DNA from 2 places in the Ruminococcus champanellensis 18P13 genome. Region 2 is predicted to be linked to the other one. Evidence: predicted binding sites of a transcription regulator. Region 2 holds the regulator's gene; the other holds the start of a gene.

Region 1 (4,428 bases), 2.0 Mb from region 2:
CCTGCACGTCCGGATGCTGCCGGTGCTCCACATTGTGGCAGGGCTTGCAGCTACCGCAGGGCTTATGCGCCCCTTCGCACAGCAGCCGTGCCGCCAGGTACCATGCCAGGGTCTTTTTCCCGGTACCCTGCTCTCCGTAAATGAGAAAGCTGTGGGGCAGTCTGCCGCTGGTACACATGGCTTCTATGGCAGCCAGTCCATGTGCATTGCCGTACAGTTTCATATCCATCCCCCTTTCTTGGGCAAAACCGCATAGAGCGTATGCGTGCCCCTATATATCCTGTTTCTATTTTACCACATCCACCGTCGGAATGCCATACCTGCGGAAAATATTTATGCACGCCCCGGAGATCCGCTCGCCGCTGACCGCAATGGGGATTGCCGGCGGACAGGGCACATGCACCCCGGCGCAGATCCTGTCCTCCGCCGCCTCCACGGGAACGGTTTCATAGTCCCCCAGTGCCGCTCGCCGCATGGAGCATACCTGCTCCGGTACCGGCAGGGAAAAGGGCTCCGGCTGCCGGGGTTGTCCCCGAAGGGCGGCGATCCGCCGGAGGGCATCCTGCAAGCGCTGAAGCTCCTGCAATGTAGTGGGACAGCCGCAAAGCAAGACTGTAAAATCCCGGTCTGCATACTCACAGAAGATCCCTTCTCCCTCCAGCCTTTGTGCCAGCTCCGTTCCCTCCATACCGCTTTCGGCGGCGCAGATGGTCAGATGCAAAGGCTCCCCCGGATAGAACCGCCAACAGTCCGAAAGCTCCTGCCGGAGCATGGTCAGTGCGGCTGTCACCCGGGCAAGGTCTGCTGCCCCATGCTCTGCCAGGTAGGCGTTGCACAGATCCAGGGACGCCAGCAGCAAATAAGAAGGGCTGGTGGAGCCGAACAGGGACATGGCTGCCTTTGCCCGGGCTGCATACCGGGGCTGACTGGTATGCAGATAGGCGCAGCCTGTCAGAGCAGGCAGCATTTTATGGGCGGAGTCGCAGCACAGATCCGCCCCCAGGGCAATGGGATGCCGGGAGGGGCTGAACAGTCCCAGATGGGCACCGTGGGCGTTGTCCACCAGCAGGGGTGCCTGATGGGCGTGGCACACAGCGGCGATGCCGGCAATGTCCGCACAATGCCCCAGATAATCCGGCGAGGTCACATACACGCAGGCAGGCGTCGGGGAAGCATCCAGAGCGGCTGCGATCTGCGCCGGGGTGACGGTGCCGGACAGGATGCCGCCGGTGTAGGTGGGGTAGATCCACTCCACCTCCAGACCCAGCAGCACACTGGCGGTGAGGAATGCCCGGTGCACGTTCCGGACAGCCAGCACCCGGCGATGCTCCTGCTGCATCAGCGCCAGCATGGTCTGGATGCACAGGGTGGAGCCGGCAGTGCTGTACACCGTACCGGCAGTGTGATACCATGCGGCAGCGTTTGCCTCGCTTTCGGCTATGATCCCGGCGGCATCAAACAGGCTGTCCGCCCCGGGAATCTCCGTAATGTCCAGGGGGAAGGCAGCGTCCAGAGCGCTGCCCAGTCCCCTGCCCTTGTGGCCCGGCATATGCATCCGCAAAGGATCCTGCGCCGCATACCGGGTCAAAAACTCATAAATCGGTGTATGCATAGGTTACTCCTAGATCAGATATTTCAGCCGGTCACGCAGATTCCGCCGTGCCCGCTTGATGGTGCGGGAGACGGTGGAAACGTCCCGGTTCAGCTGTTGGGCGATCTGGGGCATGCGCATGCCCTCATAATAGTATAGCACAACCATCTCCTTTTGTCTTGGGGTCAGATCATTTTTTATCACATCCCGCAGCGCCCGCTTGAGCCGCTGCATCTGCGCCTGGTTGGTTTCCGCCTCCGATTCCTCGGACAGCTCCAGCAGACGCTTGATGTAATCCGGATGCGCCTCCGTGACCCGTTTAGCCATGCTGCCGCCCTCCTTTGTCCTGCATCTTGTCCCTATAATCCATGTCAGATTTTGCTCCTTTCCTATGGGCACCATCCAGTGGCGTTGCCCAGAATCGAACATATGTTCTTTTTGTAGTATACCATAGTTGTCAATATATGTCAATAGTTTTTTGCGAATTTCGTCGAAAAATGTCATGGCATACGCAATTGTAAATAAATTGTGAACATTCGATGACAGGCATTGATTTTTTCTCCCTGCATGCTATACTTAGATTAGCACTCGTAGTGATAGAGTGCTAATTCTCAGGATACAGGAGATGCAATCTATGAAAACCAAACAGTTTAAAGCAGAATCCAAGCGGCTGCTTGATATGATGATCCACTCGATCTATACCCACAAGGAGATCTTTCTCCGGGAGCTGATCTCCAACGCCAGTGACGCAATGGACAAGCTGTACTTCCGCTCCCTCACGGACGAAAAGGTGGGCATGAACCGGGAGGACTTTGCCATTGATCTGAAGATCGACAAGGACGCAAGAACCCTGACCATCACCGATAACGGCATTGGCATGACCCAGGAGGAACTGGAAAAGAACCTGGGCACCATCGCCAACAGCGGCTCCCTCAAGTTCAAGAACGAAAACAAGCTGGAGGATGACGTGGACATCATCGGTCAGTTCGGTGTGGGCTTCTACTCCGCCTTCATGGTGGCAAAGCGGGTCACTGTCCGCAGTAAGGCATACGGCTCCGACGAGGCTTACCAGTGGCAGTCCGAGGGCGTGGACGGCTACACCATTGAGCCATGCGACAAGGAAACCGTGGGCACCGAGATCATTCTGGAAATCAAGGATGACGCAGAGGATGAGACCTACAGCGAATTTCTGGAGCAGTACCGGATCCAGGGACTGGTCAAGAAGTATTCCGACTATATCCGCTACCCCATCCGGATGGATATGACCAAGAGCCGCCGGAAGGAAACCGAAAACGCCGACAAGGACGCTGCGCCGGAGTATGAGGAATACGTGGAAAACGAGACCCTCAACAGCATGGTGCCTTTGTGGCGCAAGAACAAGAGCGAGCTGACAGATGCGGACTACAACGCCTTCTACAAGGAGAAGTTCTTCGATTACAACGAACCCCTGCTCCACATCCACACCAAGTCCGAGGGCACTGCCACCTTCAACGCACTGCTGTACATCCCCTCCAAGGCGCCCTATGACTACTACACCAAGGAGTACGAAAAGGGCTTGCAGCTGTACAGCAGCGGGGTTATGATCATGGAGAAGTGCGCCGACCTGCTGCCGGATTACTTTAGCTTTGTCAAGGGTCTGGTGGACTCGGAGGATCTGTCCCTGAACATTTCCAGAGAGCTGCTGCAGCATGACCGACAGTTGAAGATCATTGCAAAGGCGCTGGAAAAGTCCATCCGGAACGAGCTGACCAAGCTGCTGAAAAACGACCGGGCAGCTTATGAGAAATTCTTTGAGGCATTCGGCTTGCAGCTGAAATTCGGCGTATACAACGGCTACGGCATGAACAAGGACGCTTTGAAGGATCTGCTGCTGTTCTACTCCTCCTCCGAGAAGAAGCCCGTTACACTGGCTGAATATGTGAGCCGGATGAAGGAGGATCAGACCTGCATCTACTACGCAACCGGCGAGAATATTGCCCGGATCGATCACCTGCCCCAGACGGAGCTTGTAAAGGACAAGGGCTTTGAGATCCTGTATCTGACGGAGAACGTGGACGAGTTCGCCATCAAGATGCTGATGAACTACGAGGGCAAGGAATTCAAGTCCGTATCCGCCGGGGATCTGGATCTGGAAACAGAGGAAGAAAAGAAGGAGATCGAGGAAAAGTCCAAGGAGCATGCAGACCTGTTCAACGATATGCAGAAGGCACTGGAGGGGAAGGTCAAGAGCGTGCGCCTGTCCCAGCGGCTGAAATCCCACCCGGTATGCCTCACCAGCGAAGGGGCGCTGTCCCTGGAGATGGAAAAGGTGCTGAACGCAATGCCCACCGACCAGAAGGTACAGGCGGACAGGGTGCTGGAGATCAACCCGGAGCACCCCATTTTTGCAAAGCTGGTACAGCTGCAAAAGGAGAATCCGGACAAGCTCAAAGCCTACGCAAAGCTGCTGTATGACCAGGCACTGCTGATCGAAGGTATGTCCATTGAGGATCCGGTTGCATTCTCCAACCAGATCTGTGAACTGATGGCTTAAACACAAAAGAAGCCGCCCTGCATGGTTCATGCAGGGCGGCTTTTCTGTAGCATGAGAAAACGGGCTGTACGGAAATCCGTACAATGAGAAGATGTATGATCAGTGGAAAACGGAGAGGGGTAAACAAAAACAGCAAGGTTGCCCTTGCTGTTCGGAAATAGATATACAAATCATAATTTATACATTAAATACTTCTTTTTCGTATGATGCCCACCCACCATGTGTAATCATTACACAGATTACAGCAAGTGCTATATACAATACTATGGGGATAAGCAGGTATGCCTTGCCTTTTCCCAATGTT
Region 2 (4,428 bases):
CTCGCCGTTGTTCTTGGCATCCACTGCCTCACGGCGCTTCTTGTCCTCCTCCGCATACTTCTCAGCGTCCTTGACAGCCTTGTCAATGTCAGCCTCGCTCATGTTGGTGGAAGCGGTGATGGAGATATTCTGCTCCTTGCCGGTGCCAAGATCCTTTGCGGAAACGTGTACGATGCCGTTTGCATCGATATCAAAGGTTACCTCGATCTGGGGGATACCACGGGGCGCCGGTGCAATGCCATCCAGACGGAAGGTGCCAAGCTGCTTGTTGTCCCGTGCGAATTCACGCTCGCCCTGGAGTACGTTGATATCCACCGCAGGCTGGTTGTCTGCATAGGTGGAGAACACCTGGGTCTTCTTGGTGGGGATGGTGGTGTTTCTGGGGATCATCTTGGTGCATACGCCGCCGGCAGTTTCAATACCCAGAGAAAGCGGAGTAACATCCAGCAGTAGCAGACCTTCCTTTACGTCGCCGCCCAGGACGCCGCCCTGGTATGCTGCACCCAGTGCTACGCACTCATCCGGGTTGATGCCCTTGAAGGGATCCTTGCCGATCTTCTGCTTTACAGCTTCCTGCACCGCCGGGATTCTGGAGGAGCCGCCTACCAGCAGCACCTTATCCAGATCGGAGGCCTTCAGACCGCTGTCATGCAGCGCCTGATCTACCGGGCCCATGGTTGCCTGTACCAGATCCGCAGTCAGCTCATTGAACTTTGCCTGGGACAGGGTCAGATCCAGATGCTTCGGACCGGTTGCGTCTGCGGTAATGAAGGGCAGGTTGATGTTGGAGGAAGGTGTGGAGGACAGCTCGATCTTTGCCTTCTCTGCGGCTTCCTTCAGTCTCTGCATTGCCATCTTGTCGCCGGTCAGGTCAATGCCCTCTGCCTTCTTGAACTCGGAGGTCATCCAGTCAATGATCCGCTGGTCAAAGTCATCGCCGCCCAGGTGGTTGTTGCCGGCAGTTGCCAGAACCTCTGTAACCCCGTCGCCCATGTCGATGATGGATACATCGAAGGTACCGCCGCCCAGGTCGAATACCATGATCTTCTGCTCCTCTTCCTTGTCGATGCCGTAGGACAGAGCCGCAGCAGTAGGCTCGTTGATGATTCTCTTGACGGTCAGCCCTGCGATCTGACCTGCGTCCTTGGTTGCCTGACGCTGGCTGTCGGTGAAGTATGCGGGAACGGTGATAACCGCCTCGGAAACCTTCTCGCCCAGGTATGCCTCAGCGTCTGCCTTCAGCTTTTGCAGGATCATAGCGGAGATCTCCTGGGGCGTGTAGGACTTGCCCTCGATCTCTACCTTGTAGTTGGAGCCCATGTGACGCTTGATGGAGCTTACGGTCTTATCCGGGTTGGTGATAGCCTGGCGCTTTGCCACCTGACCTACCAGACGCTCGCCGTTCTTGGAGAATGCCACAACGGACGGGGTGGTTCTTGCACCCTCAGCGTTGGGGATTACCACTGCATTGCCGCCTTCCATAACGGCTACGCAGGAGTTGGTTGTACCAAGGTCGATACCAATAATTTTTGCCATAATAAATCTTCCTCTCTATGCTTTCTGTTCTGATAAAGATAGTTTACTCGGTTTTGGATGTTTCATCCGGGGCTACTGGGCAACTGCCACCATTGCGTGGCGGATCACCCGATCCCCGATCAGATAGCCCTTCTGGAATACCTGACACACCATGCCTTCTTCGTATTCCGTATCCGCCGCCTGCTTGATGGCGTGGTGGAAATTCGGATCAAAGGGAGTTCCCAGAGCTTCCATTTCCCGGACGCCCAGCTTCTTGAGCGCCTCGTTGAGCTGTGTATAGATCTTTTCCATGCCGGTCTTGTAGGCTTCATCCGTACAAGCAGCCTCCAGCGCCAGGGAAAAGCTGTCCAGCGCCGGCAGCAGGGTTTCCACCGCTGCGGCAGTGGCATGGGAATAGGTCTCGGTCTTTTCCTTTGCAGTGCGCTTGCGGTAGTTGTCGTATTCGGCGTACAGCCGCAGGTACTTGTCCTTTTCCGCCGCCAGTTGCTCCGCCGGATCCGGTTCCGTCCTGGTCTGCTTGATCTCCGGCTGCTCTGCCTGTTCCGGCTGGGAAGCGGATTCCGCCTCCTGCGCTGCCGCAGCTTCCGACTCCGCTGCCTTTGCAGCCTCCTCCGGCTCCTGTCCGGCGGTGGTTTCCTCGGTCAGATCCTGTTCTTTTTTCATCGGTTGCACCCCTTCTGTTCTAATGCTGTCCCGGCTCATGTTCGTCCTCATCGGAAATGAGATCCGTCAGCTTTTGTGTGAAATATTCAATATAGGGAATGATCTTTGCGTAATTGATCCGCATCGGCCCGATGACCCCCAGCGCACCGGCAGGCTGATTGCCCTTCTGGTACTTGGATACGATCATACTGGAATTGCCGATGACGAAATTATTGCTCTCCTGGCTGAAGAGCACCTGCACGCCGCTGAATGCGTCATCCAGCAGAGGGATCACGGTGTCCGTGTGCTCCATGAACTGGACGATATCCATTTTTTCAAGCTCGCTGCAGGTTAAAAGGTTCCGTGCGCCGCTGACGGTGACTTCCTTCTGCTTCAGATCCCGGGACAATTCATACAGTCCCTGTACCAAAGGGGAAAGGGTGGTCATATATGCGCCCAGTGCGGCGATCAGATCCTGGAGCCGCTGTTCGGACAGATCCTCAACGGATACGCCCTCCAGGTTCTCCTCCATATAATGTGTGAAAAATTCAAGCTGCTCATTGCTCAGATCAAACTCCAGCCGACAGGCTTTGTTTTTGATGCTGCCGTTGGATGTAATCAGCAGGATCACATACAGCCGCTTGCCGGTGGGGATTACCTCCACCTTGGAGATGATGGAAAACTTCGGTGCTGCATTGGTCACTACCGCTGCGCATTGGGTCAGCTCCGCAAGGGCTGTGCCTGCGCTCTGGATCAGCAGCTCCTCGGTCAGAGCACCCTGCGCCTCCAGCATATCGTCCAGCCGCTGCCGCTCCTTTTCGGAAAGCGCCTCGGTGGTCATCAGCTTGTCGATGTAGAGCCGATAGCCGTTGAAGGTGGGGATTCTGCCGGCGGAGGTGTGGGGCTGTTCCAGCAGTCCTAACTGCTCCAGTACCGCCATGTCGTTGCGCACCGTTGCCGCAGAAACATTGATATGAGGCAGTGCAGCGATGGTCTTGGAACCGACGGGCTCGCCGGTCTGCACATATTCATCCACGACAGCAGCCAGAATTTTCAGCTTGCGGTCGTCCATAGCCTCACTCCTTCTTTCAAGTTAGCACCCGTCCGGATGCTCTGTTAGCACTCTATCTATCCGAGTGCTAAATATAAGATACCACGCCCGCACCATGTTGTCAAGTGGTTTTTGCATTTTCAGCGTTTTGCACAAATGATATCTTATTTTTTGTGCATGTTTGTTGTTTTTGCTCCTGCCGCATTGACAAATCAGGGGGGGATATGGTACGATTAAAGGAACTGAACCCGGAACCCATCCGGCAATGTACTATTATAAAGCAGAAAGGCAGGTGCAGCCCTGTGGAGGTAGAGTCCCTGGAGGTGGAGTGGATCGCCGTACTGGATCGGTTCAACAAGCTCAACGCCCGCTATAAGGTGGAGGGGCTGCCCCGGCCGGAGTTCATGCTGCTGCATCTGATCGCAAAAAGCCCCAGCGGCGCCGTAAAGATCTCGGAGCTTGCCGCCGCCCTGGAGGTCACCACCCCGGCAGTGTCCAAGCTGCTGAAATCCCTGGAGGAAAAGTGCGCCGTCTCCCGGGTCAGCGACATTACCGACCGGCGGATCACTTATATCACCATGACCAAGGCGGGCAGGCAGTTGTACGACCGGGCATTGCAGGCACGGCGGCGGATCGGGCTGTCGGTGATGGAACGGATCGGAGAGCAGGCGTACAAGCAACTGTTTGAACAAATGCAGATCCTGTACCAGGCCTTTGAGGATGCCCTCACCGATCAGGACAGCGACATATAGACAGGAGCCGGGCTTCTGTCTTTTTTTATGGACAAATGGGGCGCCCTTGTGGTATACTATAAATATATATAATAGAAAAATCGATGGAGGAACAGTCTATGACTCTGCTGGCAATTGACGGCAACAGCATCCTGAACCGGGCGTTTTACGGCATCCGTATGCTCACAAGCAGCAAGGGTGTGCCCACCAACGCCCTGTTCGGGTTTTTCAACATCTACCTGAAGGAGGCGGCACAGGTGCAGCCGGATGGGGTGGCGGTGGCGTTTGACCTGCGGAGTCCCACCTTCCGGCATAAGGCGGTGGCATCCTACAAAGCCAACCGGAAGGGCATGCCGGAGGAGCTGGCACAGCAGCTTGCCCCGGTGAAGGAGCTGCTGCGGGGCATGGGCGTCACCGTGCTGGAGGCAGAGGGCTTTGAGGCGGACGACATTCTGGGCACCCTTGCCC

What was found. The regulator HrcA, encoded in region 2, represses chaperone genes, less so after heat shock. The targets are predictions, from matches to a motif close to TGTTAGCACTCNNNNNNNNNGAGTGCTAACA.
Region 1: a site for HrcA is predicted at 2,171-2,201, ahead of htpG (molecular chaperone HtpG). Genes of this name have one in related genera too.

What each region holds. Positions count from the first base shown of each region.
Region 1 is NC_021039.1:2,418,981-2,423,408, forward strand. It holds gene RUM_RS11080 (DNA polymerase III subunit) at 1-223, opposite strand, end outside; gene RUM_RS11085 (aminotransferase class I/II-fold pyridoxal phosphate-dependent enzyme) at 287-1,612, opposite strand; gene RUM_RS12480 (sigma-70 family RNA polymerase sigma factor) at 1,622-2,095, opposite strand; gene htpG (molecular chaperone HtpG) at 2,226-4,124, shown strand; gene RUM_RS11100 (hypothetical protein) at 4,302-4,428, opposite strand, start outside.
Region 2 is NC_021039.1:376,642-381,069, reverse strand. It holds gene dnaK (molecular chaperone DnaK) at 1-1,536, opposite strand, end outside; gene grpE (nucleotide exchange factor GrpE) at 1,609-2,199, opposite strand; gene hrcA (heat-inducible transcriptional repressor HrcA) at 2,219-3,250, opposite strand; gene RUM_RS01660 (MarR family winged helix-turn-helix transcriptional regulator) at 3,454-3,981, shown strand; gene polA (DNA polymerase I) at 4,080-4,428, shown strand, end outside.